2 linked regions of the Methyloterricola oryzae genome follow. The protein of the gene in region 2 interacts with the protein of the main gene of each other region in a pairwise test. Links are inferred from orthologs where the notes say so. Each region holds a gene or a part of one and is shown on either strand. Other genes may lie near its edges.

Region 1 (7,507 bases), on a different replicon or contig from region 2:
CAGGAGGATTTCGTGCCCATGGACACCAAAGGCCTCGATCCCTTGCTGGTGCCCGTGTTCGACAGTTACAACCTGATGGTCCGCAACCTGGGTGAGTTGGAGGAAGCCAAGCGCATGTATGCCTTGTCCCTGGAAGCGGAGGTAAGGTCTGCGACCCAGGCCCTGCTGGAACAGCAGCGCAGCCTGGCGCGGGCCGAACGACTGGCGGCCATTGGCGAACTGGCGGCGGCGGTGGCCCATGAACTGCGCAACCCGCTTGCGGGAATCCAGATGAGTTGCCAGAACCTGCGCAACGAAATCCGCGACCCCGATCAGGCGGAGCGGTTGGATCTCATCGGCGCCGAATTGAAGCGCATGGCGCGCCTGCTCAACAACCTGCTTGAGCAGGGCAGGCAGTCGCCTTTGCCAGCCTGCGAATTCAACTTGGCGGAACTGGTGCGGGAACTCCTGGCGCTCACGCGGTATCAGGTGCCGGCGGAGATCATGCTGGAGCAGGATATCCCCGCCGATCTGGAGTGCTATCTGCCGGAGAGCAACCTGCGCCAGATACTCTTGAACCTGGTGCTGAATGCGGCCCAGGCCCTGGTGGGCAACCCAGGCACAATCCGCCTGGTGGCGCAGCGAGAAGAGGATAAAGTGCTCTTGGAAGTGATCGACGATGGGCCTGGGTTCAGCCCAGAAATTCTCGCGAAGGGGATTCGCCTGTTCGGTACCGGCCGGGTGCGTGGCACAGGCCTGGGCTTGGCCATCGTGCAGCGTTTCGTGCGTGAACTGGGCGGGCAGATCCGCCTTTCCAATCAGACGCCTCATGGCGCCTGCGTCAGTATCACCTTGCCGCTTCGGAGCAGTCAGCCATGAGTCACGGTGGCCTGTTGATCATCGAGGATGAAGCCCTGCTCGGGGCGGAAATCAGCCGCCACTATCGCAAGGAGGGCTGGGAGGTGGAATGGGCCGTTAATCTGGCCGAGGCGCGCCGCTGCCTCCTGGAAAGGCAGTTCGATCCGTTGCTGGTGCTCACCGACATGAACCTGCCCGACGGCAATGCGCTGGATCTCATGGAGGAGGTGCGCGGACGCCAGGCTTATGCGGAGTGGATATTTCTCACAGGCTACGGCGGTGTGGCCGATTCGGTGCGGGCCTTGCGCCTGGGCGCCTACGATTTTCTGGAAAAGCCCTGCGATCTGGAAAGGCTGGGGCTGGTGGTGGCCAGCGCCACGCGGAGCGCCAACGCCCAGCGCCGCTTGCTGGATCAGGCTCAGCAGCGTCACCGGCGCTACTCGCCGGAAGCCTATGTGGGGCACAGCGAGGCCGCCCGGCAAGTGCGCGAACTGCTGGGCAAGCTGACCCGGGTGCCATTCAGCGCACTCCTGGTCGGTGGCGAGACGGGGACCGGCAAGGGTTTGGTAACCCGTATCCTTCACTATGCGGGCAGCCGTGCGGCAAACCCGTTGGTGGAACTGAACTGTGCCGCCCTGCCGCGGGAACTGCTGGAGTCCGAATTGTTCGGACATGAGGCGGGCGCCTTCACAGGAGCTACCACGAGGCACCGCGGCCTGATTGAACAGGCGGATGGCGGTACGCTGTTCCTGGACGAGATCGGCGAGTTGCAACTGGATCTTCAGGCCAAGTTGCTCAAGGCCATCGAGGACCGCAAGATTCGCCGCCTGGGTGGGGAGCGGGAAATTTCGGTGGACGTGCAAGTGGTGGCCGCAAGCAACCGCGATCTGGAGGAAATGGCCAGGAACCGCGAGTTCCGGAGTGATCTGTACCACCGCTTGAGCGTGTTCCGGCTCAATCTGCCGCCCCTGCGCGAGTCCAAGGAGGACCTGAGCGAACTGGTGCCGTTATTCGTGGCCGAGTTCAATGCCAAATCGGGGCGCCAGGTGCGGACCATTCCTGACGAGGCATGGAAGCAGCTGCGGGCCCATGACTGGCCGGGTAACGTGCGTGAGCTGCGCAATGTGGTGGAGCGCTGCGTGCTTTTCTCGGAAGGTCCCGAGTTTCCCGCCCAGTGGCTGCAGTTGCCGGGTCAGGCTGGCGCGGCTCCGATGCGAGCCGCCTTGGCTGAGGGGGAAGACGGCTTGTTCATACCCCTGGATGGCAGCATGAACCTGGACGACATGGATTGCTTCATCATCCGCACCGCCCTGGAACGCAGCGGACACAATACCGTGGCCGCGGCACGGGCCTTGGGCACCACGCGCGAGACCCTGCGCTACCGTATTCGCAAATACGGGTTGGACGTGGCGACGCGCTAAAACCCGGTCTACGTGGCGGGCGGCGCTTGTGCAGATGCGCCGCCGTGTTCGCTCGTCGGGTTACTTCTTGATGTAAAGATCCGTGATCGAGCCTTCGATCATCTCCGCCGCAAACGCAAAGGTTTCCGACAGGGTGGGGTGCGGGTGGATGCTAAGGGCGACGTCTTCCACGTCCGCGCCCATTTCCAGGGCCAGTACCGCTTCGGCAATCAGTTCCCCCGCATTGGGGCCGACGATGCCCGCGCCCAGGATACGCTTGCTTTCCTTGTCGACGATCAGCTTGGTCAGGCCCTCGCGGCGGCCGATGCCGATGGCGCGGCCGCTGGCGGCCCAGGGGAAGGTGGCTTTTTCGATTTCGATGCCCTTGGCCTTGGCTTCCGTCTCGGTCAACCCCATCCAGGCCACCTCCGGGTCGGTGTAGGCGACCGAGGGAATGGTCAGGGCCTGGAAGGCGGAGTGCTCGCCGGCGATCACTTCGGCTGCCACCTTGCCCTCATGGGTGGCCTTGTGGGCCAGCATGGGATTGCCGACGATATCACCGATGGCGAAGATGTGGGGCACGTTGCTGCGTTGGCGGTTGTCCACGGGGATGAAGCCGGCTTCGTTCACGGCCAGGCTGGCGGCCTCGGCGTTGATGAGCTTGCCGTTGGGGCGGCGGCCCACCGCCACCAGCACCCGGTCGAAGAGTTCCGGCTCCGGGGCCCCTTCGCCCTCGAAGTGCACCAGCAGGCCTTCCGGCTTGGACTCGACCTTGGACACCTTGGTCTTCAGCATTATCTTCTCGTACTGCTTCTGCACGCGCTGGTGCAGCGGCTTCACCAAATCGGCGTCGCAGCCCGGGATCAACTGATCCATCAGTTCCACCACGCTGATTTTGGAGCCCAGGGCATGGTAGACATTGGCCATTTCCAGGCCGATGATGCCGCCGCCGATGACCAGCAGCTTGCCCGGTATGTCGGCTAGGGCCAGGGCGTCGGTGGAATCCATCAGGCGGGGGTCTTCATAGGGGAAGCCCGGAATCTTCACCGCCTTGGAGCCGGCGGCGACGATGGCGTGGTCGAAGGTGATGGTCTTGGTGCCCTCGGCGGTTTCCACTGTCAGGCTCTTGTCGCTGGCGAAGCGCCCCTCGCCGCTGACCACGGTCACCTTGCGCTGCTTGGCCAGGCCGGCCAGCCCCGTGGTGAGGGTCTTGACCACGCGGTCGCGCCAGTCGCGGATCTTGGCCAGGTCGAATTCCGGCTTGCCGAAGGCGACGCCGTAATGGCTCACTTCTTCCGCTTCATGGATCACCAGAGCCAGGTGCAGCAGGGCTTTCGACGGAATGCAGCCCACGTTCAGGCACACGCCGCCCAGTACCGGATAGCGTTCCACCAGCACCACCTGCTTGCCCAGGTCCGCGGCGCGGAAGGCGGCGGTATAGCCGCCGGGGCCGCCGCCCAGCACGAGGACTTCGGCGTGGAGTGGGGAGGATGCGCTGTCTGGGGTATTGCTCATGAGGCTAACCTTCTGGAAAGAGTAATTTGCTGGGTTTGACCGGTTTACAGGGGCCGCGCCGCGTCGGTTGCCGCGGGTTCCAAATCCTCGAACAGGTCGGCCGGGAACTCGTGCTTGGTTTCCTGTTGATCTTCCCAGGCCAGGTATTCCTCGGCGCTCATGGTCAGGCGTTCGGCGGTGCCCATGGGAGTCCTCCCGTCTGGGGCGGGCGGCGCTAGGCGCGCTCCGCCGTCACAGCAGAACCCGCCGCAAGTCCGTCAGCACCTGCGCCAGGAAGGCGGCGAAGCGCGCGGCCTGGGCGCCGTCGATGACGCGGTGGTCGAAGGACAGGGAGAGCGGCAGCATCAGGCGCGGCTCGAACTGTCCGCCCCGGTACACGGGCTGGGTCTTGGAGCGGGAAACACCCAGGATCGCCACCTCCGGCGCGTTGATGATGGGCGTGAAGCCGGTGGAGCCGATGCCGCCCAGGCTGGAGATGGTGAAGCTGCCGCCCTGCATTTCCTGGGACTTGAGCTTCTTGCCGCGGGCGCGCTCGCTGATTTCAGCCAGTTCCTGCGCCAGTTCGATCACGCCTTTGCGGTCCGCGTCGCGCACGACGGGTACCACCAGGCCGTCTGGCGTGTCCACGGCGACGCCGATGTGGTAGTACTGCTTGAGGACCAGTTCCTCGCCGTTGGCCGCCAGGGAAGCGTTGAAGGTCGGGAAGGCCTTGAGCGCGCCCACCACGGCCTTGATCAGGAAGGGCAGCAGGGTGACGCGTGCGCCTTTCTTCTCGGCTTCCGCCTTCAGGGAAACCCGGAAGGCTTCCAGTTCGGTGATATCGGCTTCCTCGTGCAGGGTCACATGGGGAATCGTCACCCAGTTGCGGTGCAGGTTGGCGGCCGACAGCTTGTTGATGCGCGACAGCGGGCGATGTTCGATGGGGCCGAACTGGGTGAAATCGATTTCCGGCGCTTCCGGCAGGGAAAGACCGATGCCGCCGCCAGCCGGGGCCTGCAAACGGGCCTTGACGTAGTTCTGCACGTCTTCCTTGAGGATGCGGCCCTTGGGACCGGTGCCCTTGATGCGCGCCACCTCGGCGCCCAGTTCGCGGGCGAAGCGGCGCACCGAGGGGCTGGCGTGGGGCTTGCCGCCCACGCTCTCTTCCACGGGCGGAGCGGCCAGGACGGCTGGCGCGGGTTTGGGGGGCGGCGAGGGCGGGGCGGGTTCGCTGGCCGCCGGGGCCGCGGGTGCCGGATCCGGCGCGGCGGGCGCTGGAGCGGCTGCCGCCGCGGGCGCGCCTTCCTCCAGGGTCAAAGTCAGGATTGGCGAGCCTTCGTTCACCTTGTCGCCCACCTTGACTGCCATGCTCTTCACCGTGCCCGTGAAGGGGCAGGGAATTTCCATGGCCGCCTTGTCACTCTCCAGGGTGATCAGCGAATCCTCGGCCTTGACCGCATCGCCCGGCGCAACCAGGACCTCGATGATCTGTATGTCCCGGAAATTACCGATATCCGGCACCGTGACGATCTTTTCCTCTGCCATATACGTAAGAGCTCCTCAAACAGTAACCGGGTTGGGTTTTTCCGGGTCGATGCCATAGCGCTCCATCGCTTCCTTGACCTTGGCCACGGGCAGCGTGCCCTCGTCGGCCAGGGCCTTGAGCGCGGTCAGCGCGATGTACTTGCGGTCCACCTCGAAGAAGTTGCGCAGGGCGGAGCGCCGGTCGCTGCGTCCGAAGCCGTCGGTGCCGAGGGTGACGAAAGGCTTGCTCAAGAAGGGCCGGATCTGGTCGGGCACCAGTTTCATGTAGTCGGTGGCCGCCACCACCGGGCCCTTCTCGCCGTCCAGGCACTGCGAGACATAGCTGGTTTTCGCGGGCTGATCCGGGTGCAGCAGGTTCCAGCGCTGCTGGTCCAGGCCATCGCGGCGCAGCTCGCTGTAGCTGGTGACGCTCCACACCGTGGCCTTGATGCCGAAATCCGCCTCCAGCAGATCCGCCGCTGCCAGGCTCTCCCTGAGGATGGCGCCGCTGCCCAGCAACTGAACCACAGCCTCCTTGCCCGCATCCTTGAGCTTGTACATGCCGCGCAGGATGCCGGGTACGGAACCCTCGGGCAGGTCCGGGTGGGCGTGGTTCTCGTTCATCACGGTGACGTAGTAGAAGACGTTCTCGCCTTCCTGGTACATGCGGCGCAGGCCGTCCTGCACGATTACCGCCAGTTCGTGGGCGAAGCCCGGGTCATAGGCCACGCAATTGGGGATGAAGGACATGGCCAGATGGCTGTGGCCGTCCTGATGTTGCAGGCCCTCGCCCGCCAGGGTGGTGCGTCCCGCCGTGCCGCCCATGAGGAAGCCGCGCGCCTGCATGTCGCCCGCCGCCCACATCAGGTCGCCCACGCGCTGGAAGCCGAACATGGAATAGTAGATGTAGAACGGGATCATCTGCACGTTGTGGTTGCTGTAGGCCGTGCCCGCAGCGACCCAGGAGGCCATGGCGCCGGCCTCGCAGATGCCTTCCTCGAGGATCTGGCCGGTCTTGTCCTCGCGGTAGTACATGATCTGGTCCGCGTCTTCCGGGGTGTAGAGCTGTCCCACGGAGGAATAGATGGCGTACTGGCGGAACATGCCGTCCATGCCGAAGGTGCGGGCCTCGTCGGCGACGATGGGCACCACGTACTTGCCGATCTTCTTGTCGCGCAGCAGGGTGGTGAGCATGCGCACGAAGGCCATGGTGGTGGACATCTCGCGGTCGCTCTTCTTCAGCAGCGCGTCGAACACGCTCAGATCCGGCACCTGCAGCAGCGGAGCCTCACGGCGGCGGGTGGGCAGATAGCCGCCCAGGGCCTTGCGGCGCTCGTGCAGATAGGTGAGTTCGGGGCTGTCGTCCGCCGGCTTGTAGAAGGGCGCTGCGCTGATCTTCTCGTCCGGAATCGGGATATTGAAGCGGTCGCGGAAGGCCTTCAGGGCCGTCTCGTCCATCTTCTTCTGCTGATGGGTGGTCATCTGGCCTTCGCCGGCCTGGCCCATGCCGTAGCCCTTCACCGTCTTGGCCAGGATTACCGTGGGCTGGCCCTTGTGGTTCACCGCCGCGTGGTAGGCCGCAAAGATCTTGTGGGTGTCGTGGCCGCCGCGGCTCAGGCGGTAGATTTCGTCATTGGACATGTGGGCGACCATCTCCAGCAACTCCGGGTATTTGCCGAAGAAGTGCTCGCGGGTATAGGCGCCGCCCTTGGCCTTGTAGTTCTGGTATTCGCCGTCCACCGCCTCTTCCATGCGCCGGCGCAACAGGCCCTTGGTGTCCTTGGCGAGCAGGGCGTCCCACTGCGAACCCCAGATTACCTTGATCACGTTCCAGCCGGCGCCGCGGAAGGTGCCCTCCAGTTCCTGGATGATCTTGCCGTCGCCACGCACCGGGCCGTCCAGGCGCTGCAGGTTGCAGTTGACCACGAAGATCAGGTCTTCCAGTTTCTCGCGTCCGGCCAAACCGATCGCGCCCATGGATTCCGGCTCGTCCATCTCGCCATCGCCCATGTAGGCCCAGATCTTGCGGCCGGCGGTATCCAGAATGCCGCGGTCCTGCAGGTATTTCATGAACCGCGCCTGATAGATGGCCATCAGCGGGCCCAGCCCCATGGATACCGTGGGGAACTGCCAGAAGTCGGGCATCAGCCAGGGGTGCGGGTAGGAGGAAAGTCCGTCGCCGCCCACTTCCTGGCGGAAGCGCGCCAGATGTTCCTCGGTCAAGCGGCCTTCCAGGAAGGCGCGGGCGTAGA
Region 2 (7,464 bases):
ATGAACAGCGGCACCTGCAGTTCGAACAGGCCGAACATGGACAGAGCCAGGACCACGAACAGCGCGCTGAACGATCCGATCACGGCCGGCGCCTGCATGATCGCCTGCAAGTTGCTGCCGAACAGGCCGGCGAGCACGCCGAATACGGTGTAAGCCGCTGCCGCGGCCAGCACATAGCTGAGGGACAGCATGAAGGCGCGGCCGGTGCTGACGGCATGCCCTTGCCCGACAATGATGCCGGACAGGATCGGTATCATCGGGAAGATACAGGGACTAAAGGCCATCAACAGGCCGAAGCCGAGGAAACTCGCCACCACCAGCCAGGTGGAATCGGTCTTGAGTGAGGCCGCGATGCGATCCTGTTCGGGAGCGGCGAGTTCCTCTTTGGGTCCGCTAGCTTGCGTTGAAGCCCCGGTGGTCCCGCCAGGCGGAATCTCCAGTGACACGGTTTTATTCACGGGCGGATAGCACACACCCTTTTCGGCACAGCCTTGATAGCGGGCATTCAGCTCTATGGTGGTCGCCGTGCTGTCGGCCCTGCGCAAGGGCAAGTCGAAGGCGAGTTCGCCGTAAAACACTTCGACCGGCCCGTCCTCTTCCTGCTTCATGGTTCCCTTGGGCAGGCTCGGTTCATCCAAGGTCACAGCCTTGTTGCCTGCCAGGGAAAAACGGAAGCGATCCCGATACAAATAGTAGCCTTTCGCGATCTGCCAGCTGACCCGAAGGGTCCTCTCGTCCTTGACCTCCGCCAGGAACTGGAAGGCCTGGTCAGCCGACAGCAGATCGTCCGGCTGGAGCCCGCCACCGGCCTTGCGGGCCGGCTGGATCAACTTATATAAGGCATTTCCAGAGCCCGTGTCCGCCGGCGCAGCGCCTTGCGGCAGATCGACCGTCACCCGTTGTTTAAAGGGCGGATAGCAGATGCCTGCATCGGCGCAACCCTGCCAGCGCACCTCCAGTTCCAGTTGGCGGACTGACGGGTCTTCACGAGTCAAAGGCACCGGAATCGCCAGATGCCCGCGGTAGATTTCCATCTCCCCGAAAAACTCGTCATGCTTCTTCTCGGTGGGGGGGAAGATGGGATCGCCCAGGCTGATGCCGGGCGTTTTTGGGGTAAACTTGAACTTGTTGCGGTAGAGGTAATAGCCCTGAACAATGTCCCAGGTCAGCAGCAAACGCCCCTCCGCGTCGATGCGCGCGGCGAAGGGGTAGGCCTGCTCCTGCGGCAACACGTCCTTTTCATCCAGCGCGTAGGCCTGGCCGGACAAGGCGGCCAGCAGAAACAGGATCAGGGAGAAGGCGTGTCGTGCAGCCATTGGCTTATCCATTGCAGGTAATCGGGTAGGGCGCGTTCGACCGGAATGACGACGATCTCCGGCAGTTCATACGGGTGTTGCTCGCGCAGGCGGGTTTCCAGTCGGGTGTAGAGGGCTTTCTCGGTCTTGATCAACAACAGCGCTTCCTGCGAACTTTCGATCGCCCCTTGCCAGGGGTAGATGGAAGTCAGGCCAGGCAGTACGTTAACGCAGGCAGCGAGCCGTTCTTGCACCAGCAGGCGGGCCAGATTGGTGGCCGTATCACCGACTGGACAGGTAGACAGGACTAGACAATATTCCGGGCTCATGGCAAAAGTCTCGGCTTGCATTGTAAACACAGCGAGGTTCGAATGAACATAGCGCAAGGGCTGCTCATCGCCCTGCTTGCCCTGCCCATCCTGGAGATTTACCTGTTGATCAAGGTGGCGGGCACGCTGGGCTTTCTGCCCACCCTATTGCTGCTGCTCGCGGCGGCATCAACGGGCGGATATCTGCTCAGGACTCAAAGCTGGGCAGCCTGGCAAAAGGTGCAGGCCTGTCTGGCGCGGGGTGAATTGCCAGCCGCGGAACTGATGGACGGCATGCTGATCATGGCCGGTGCCGTTCTTTTGCTGGTGCCCGGATTTCTCTCGGACCTGATGGCCCTCATCTGCCTAATTCCGTCCACGCGCAAAACCCTCGCCGCCTATCTGGTCAAACACCGCTACGGCGTGGACCCACAGCAGGCTGGAGGCCAGACGACCAATGTCATAGAAGGGGAATACAGACGCGAGGATTGATGCGTTGGGGCAGGCCCGAAAACCTGCCCCGGAATCCGTTTAGTGCTGTTCTCCCTCGCCATGAGGGACACTTGGAGCAGGTACAGGATCGTTGGGATCGACGGTGCTCTTGCCCATCCCGGAATACGCGGGGCACCAGCGCATGAATCCGGTGGCCACCAGGACGCCACCCACGATCAACAAGAGCACATTGCCCATCACTACCGACAGCAGAATCAGCGCGGCGCCGGCTCCATAGCGAATCTTCTGGTCTTTCAGGCCGACGTTGATCTCTTTCTTGGTCATCTTCTTGAAATCAAAATTCATCGCACAATCCTCCTCTTTTATGTATTGGGACAGCTTTTCGATTGTGCAGGCTGAAATGAAATAGCGCAAGACGATTCCGGTAAAATGGACCCATGGATATTACCCCCATCATTGAGCCGCTGAACGACGCGCAGCGCATGGCGGTCACCGCGCCGCCCACCGCCATGCTGGTACTGGCGGGCGCCGGCAGCGGCAAGACGCGGGTGCTGGTGCACCGCATCGCCTGGCTGATGCAAGTCGAGGCAGTCTCACCCAACAGCATTCTGTCGGTTACCTTCACCAACAAGGCCGCCCGGGAAATGCGCGGACGCATCGAAACCCTGCTGAATTTCCCGGCCGGCGGCATGTGGATGGGCACTTTCCACGGGCTGGCGCATAGGCTGCTGCGCCGGCACGCCCGGGAAGCCGGCTTGCCCGAGACCTTCCAGATACTCGACTCGGACGACCAGTACCGGCTGATCCGCCGCATCCTGAAGAATCTGGAACTGGACGAGGCGCGCTGGCCGCCCCGTCAGATCCAGTGGTACATCAATGCGCAGAAGGACGAAGGCCTGCGCGCGCGCCACCTGGCGGAAAGCTACGATCCGTTCGAACGGCAGTTGCAGCGCGTCTACCGCGTGTACGAGGAACAGTGCGATCGCACCGGCCTGGTGGATTTCGCCGAACTGCTGCTGCGCGCCCATGAATTCCTGCGGGATAACGCGGAGCCCCTGGCCCATTACCAGAGGCGCTTCCGTCATGTACTGGTGGACGAGTTCCAGGACACCAACAGCATCCAGTATGCCTGGCTCAACCTGCTGACCCGGGACCGGAACAACCTTTTCGTGGTGGGCGATGATGACCAGTCCATCTATGGCTGGCGCGGCGCGCGCATCGAGAACCTGTACCGCTTTCAGCAGGATTACCCGGCCCACCAGCTGGTGCGGCTGGAACAGAACTACCGCTCAACCGGCAACATACTGGGCGCGGCCAACGCCCTGATCGCCCGCAATGAGGGCCGCCTAGGCAAGAACCTCTGGACCGACGGTGGCGGCGGCGAGCCCATCCGGCTGTATGCGGCCTTCAACGAACAGGATGAGGCCTATTTTGTGGTGGACCGCATCCGCCAGTGGGCGCAGGAGGGTCACCGGCGATCCGAAGCGGCGATTCTCTACCGTTCCAACGCCCAGTCGCGCCAGTTCGAGGAAAAGCTCATGGCGCTGGGCATTCCTTACCGGGTTTACGGCGGTCTGCGTTTTTTCGAGCGCGCCGAGATCAAGGACGCGCTGGCCTATCTGAGGCTGCTATCCAATCGGGACGACGACCCTTCCTTCGAGCGCATCATCAACACCCCCACCCGCGGCATCGGTGCACGCACGCTGGATGCGGTGCGTGAACTGGCGCGGGATCAGGCCTGCTCGCTGTGGCAGGCGGCGCAACTGCTCAGCCAGGGCGGATCCCTGCCGGCGCGCGCGCGCGGATTGCTCGCCGGTTTTCTCGCGCTCGCGGATGAGTTGGCTCGGCAGGCCCGGGAGCGGCCCTTGTTCGAGCAGGTGCATCAGGTCATTCAGCATTCAGGCCTCATCGATTACTACCGCAAGGAAAAGAGCGAGCAGGCCGAGACTCGGGTGGAAAACCTGGAAGAACTGGTCAATGCCGCCCGCCAGTTCGAAAACGAGGCGGAAGCGGACGAGGGCCTGAGCCGCCTCGACCAGTTCCTGGCCCACGCGGCGCTGGAAGCGGGTGAAAGCCAGGGCGATCCCTTCGAGGACTGCGTGCAGCTCATGAGCCTGCACTCCGCCAAAGGTTTGGAGTTCGATCTGGTGTTCATGGTGGGCCTTGAGGAAGGCTTATTTCCCAGCATGCAATCGCTGGAGGAAACCGGACGCCTGGAAGAGGAGCGGCGGCTCTGTTACGTGGGCATCACCCGCGCGCGCCGCCAGTTGTACATGACCCACGCGGAATCGCGCCGGCTCTACGGCAAGGAATCCTATCCCAGACCTTCGCGCTTCTTGCGCGAAATCCCCCCGGAACACGTTCAGGAGATACGCATGCGCGGCAACGTCAGCCGCCCCGTCGTCGCGGTGCCGCAGGCTGAGGGCGGTGCGGGTGGCTTCAAGCTGGGGCAGCGCGTCAGCCACGCCAAATTCGGCGAGGGTGTGATTCTGCAGGCAGAAGGCGACGGGGCCCAGGCCCGGGTGCAGGTCAATTTCGCCGACGCCGGGACCAAGTGGTTGATGCTGGCTTACGCCAACCTGCAGGCGATCTGAAACGCGCTTTTGTCGCCGCCAAACAGGGGCCTTGGCTCGTTGTAGCTGCGAGCCGACACTTTCGCTACACTGCGTGCGTCCGGCACTGGGCCGGTCTTATCAGATTCTGGAGGAAACGCGAATGAGCGAACCCGTTGTTGCGAAGAAAGGCCCTTACGGAATCGATCTGGAGCCTGGGAAATACTGGTGGTGCGCCTGCGGTCGTTCAGCCAACCAGCCTTTCTGCGACGGCTCCCACAAGGGAAGCCCGTTTTCCCCCGTTCCCTACGAGGTGACGGAAGCCAGGAAAGTCTGGTTCTGCGGCTGCAAACACACCAAGGATCAGCCCGTCTGCGACGGAACCCACGCCACACTCGAATAAACCCGCCTTGGAGCCGGGTTTCGCCGCTTCATTGAACCCGGCTCCAGCGCGCGGCCACCAGCTTGCCTCCCTCTACGGTCAGGTAATAGGTTTCCCGTTCCAGTTTGTATGTCCAGGTCTCGCGCTTGACCCAGTCGCTGCCGATCTGGCGTACGGCATCTTCCGACACGTGCAGCGGCTGCCCTAGATGCTCGAGGACTTTGCTCACCGGGTCCCCCTCGGAAATGATCTCGCCATCGGGCGCCCGGAAGCCACTGAGAAAAACGAAGAGAGCCGACACCATCAAAATCCGCCACATACCCAACCCCCGCTAAAAGTTCGTTTTAGAACCGCATGTGAGTTTAACCCGGTCGCCAACACGCCGCATTTTACCCATTCGTAACAAAGCACCGGCTGAAGCGCGCTGATTGCTGTCTTTGCGACAGTTGATTTTCCTGCCGGGTTCGCTGACACCCAATTATTTTCAATGCCTTGGACAGGATATTCGAAAACTGGTTTACATCTTGCAAACGACCCGGAAGACCGTTTTCAACTTGTCGGGAGTTTTTACAGATGTCGGTAGAACCTGGTTTTTTCGTGGACTGGAATGGCAACGCGCGCCGTACGGAGGACGCGGGCGGTGATTTTCGCGTCGAAGTAGACATGGTGGCACGCTATGTCGCCCTTTACTCCAAAGGCGGCTCCCTGATGCACGAAGCCACTTATTACAAGACGCTGGAAGCTATGGAGAAAAAGGGCATCAAGGCACCCCTTGTGGATGGATCGACGCCCTGGGGCATGAAAAACGAGTGGTGAGCCGCCCGACCCAAGTCCTCAATCGGCAGTTACCCCGCTCCCGAACTCGATGCGGACGCCCAACAAGGCCAAATAGCGCAGGAGCGTATGAATGAAGATGACGACTCCGGCCATCTCCAGTAACTCCTCGAGGGTACTGGCAATCACATAGCCGGGATTCTGTTCGGGCCTCTCCAATTCTTCGGCCAAGGCTCCGCCGATCATCTCCATACCAATGGCACCCGACAAATAGACAGTTCCGGCCAAAACCATGGGGACACTGATGTTCCTTGGCAACCGGGCAAGAAAGCGCAAGCAGAATATGCCGAATAGCAACACCACGGTGCCATAAGGGATGATCCAGGCGTAGTAAAAGGCGCCAGTGGTATTCAGCGCACTCCGCACCGGCTTTGCCAAACGCTCATGCAGCTCAAAAAGCTCGTCGGTTGCCAGGAAGAGGAACACCAACGCGAGAAAGGCCCAGAAAGCTAGGTGGCCGATGCGACCAAGCTTGGCCTCGGCGAAAGCCGTAATCGCCAGAAGACCCGCTGAAAGTGCCAGTGCAAGGCCCGAGTAGACGGAAGGTACATTGAATTCCTCGTCCAGATCGAACAGTGGAATCAGACCGTGCCAATAGGAATGGCCAAAGGCGAGCGCCGATATCTTACCGGCGATGTGCATCAATCCGAGAAAACACACGATGGCTGCGAGAAGCTTTGCTGCGTGTGTGGGGGAAATTTCAATACAAACCGGTGTCATCGACTCTGCGAAGCAGCTTCTAATCAGGATTGCTGCAGGACTTAACTTCAGGCCCGCGATTACATTGCGGAATTCATCCTGAAGGGAAAGAATAGCGCATCGACATCCGAATAGACACTCTTGGCGCTGACGGCCTCAAAGCATCAGGAACCTTGGTCTCCAGACAGGTTCTATACTGTCTCTGAAAATGTCGCTGGACCCGCCGCGATGCCTGTTCTCCTCGACTCCCTCCTGAAAACCGCCGGTACCGTCATTCTGGGCAAGGACCACCAGATCCGGCTTGCGGTCTGCTGTCTTCTGGCCAGAGGACACCTGCTCATCGAGGATGTTCCCGGGGTCGGCAAGACTGTGCTGTCCCACACCCTCGCCAACCTGCTCGGCCTCAAGTACCAGCGCATCCAGTTCACCAGCGATCTGCTGCCCGCCGATATCGTCGGTTCCTCGATCTACGATGGTCGCAACCATAGTTTTCGCTTCCAGCCCGGCCCCATCTTTCACCAGATGATCCTGGCGGACGAGATCAACCGTTCCACCCCAAAAGCGCAAAGCGCCCTGCTCGAGGCCATGGAGGAACGTCAGGTGACGGTGGAAGGGGAAACTCGGCCACTGCCCGAGCCTTTCTTCGTCATTGCCACACAGAATCCGAACACGCAGATCGGCACCTTCCCCCTGCCCGAATCTCAGCTGGACCGCTTCCTCATGCGCATCGAGCTTGGCTACCCTGACAGCCTGTCCGAGCGCGCCCTGCTCAAGGGTGAAGATCGCGGCACTCTGCTGGAACAGTTGAACCCCTGTCTCGACGAATCCCAACTGCACGATCTGATGGAGAGGGCCAAGCGTGTGCATGTCGCGGATGCGTTGATCGACTATGTGCAAGCCTTGATCCGCTACTCGCGCGAATCAGGTTCCTACCTCGCCGG

Evidence for each region.
Region 1: the proteins of uvrD (region 2) and lpdA interact in binary tests that used the Escherichia coli proteins (3 or more experiments, as listed by UniProt). The link is inferred for Methyloterricola oryzae from one-to-one orthologs.

Annotation. Positions count from the first base shown.
Region 1 is NZ_JYNS01000001.1:211,103-218,609, reverse strand. Bases 1,536-4,482 are described here. They hold lpdA (dihydrolipoyl dehydrogenase), read right to left. Parts: upstream 3,753-4,482; coding sequence 2,319-3,752; downstream 1,536-2,318. Other genes in these bases: aceF (dihydrolipoyllysine-residue acetyltransferase), read right to left, coding at 3,984-4,482; EK23_RS23570 (hypothetical protein), read right to left, coding at 3,797-3,937; EK23_RS00905 (sigma-54-dependent transcriptional regulator), read left to right, coding at 1,536-2,258. Also shown: EK23_RS00910 (sensor histidine kinase), read left to right, coding at 1-858; more of EK23_RS00905, read left to right, coding at 855-1,535; more of aceF, read right to left, coding at 4,483-5,276; aceE (pyruvate dehydrogenase (acetyl-transferring), homodimeric type), read right to left, coding at 5,292-7,507. UniProt on the Escherichia coli protein: Lipoamide dehydrogenase is a component of the glycine cleavage system as well as of the alpha-ketoacid dehydrogenase complexes.
Region 2 is NZ_JYNS01000023.1:6,838-14,301, reverse strand. What follows is about bases 2,168-5,071. They hold uvrD (DNA helicase II), read left to right. Parts: upstream 2,168-2,493; coding sequence 2,494-4,650; downstream 4,651-5,071. Other genes in these bases: EK23_RS19310 (DUF2845 domain-containing protein), read right to left, coding at 5,040-5,071; EK23_RS19315 (CDGSH iron-sulfur domain-containing protein), read left to right, coding at 4,772-5,011; EK23_RS19325 (YgaP family membrane protein), read right to left, coding at 2,168-2,401. Also shown: EK23_RS19340 (protein-disulfide reductase DsbD), read right to left, coding at 1-1,316; divalent-cation tolerance protein CutA, read right to left, coding at 1,289-1,624; EK23_RS19330 (FxsA family protein), read left to right, coding at 1,667-2,095; more of EK23_RS19325, read right to left, coding at 2,135-2,167; more of EK23_RS19310, read right to left, coding at 5,072-5,309; EK23_RS19305 (hypothetical protein), read left to right, coding at 5,564-5,806; EK23_RS19300 (DUF8692 domain-containing protein), read right to left, coding at 5,825-6,544; EK23_RS19295 (AAA family ATPase), read left to right, coding at 6,752-7,464. UniProt on the Escherichia coli protein: A helicase with DNA-dependent ATPase activity. Unwinds DNA duplexes with 3'-5' polarity. Translocates on single-stranded DNA with 3'-5' polarity. Initiates unwinding more efficiently from a nicked substrate than double-stranded DNA.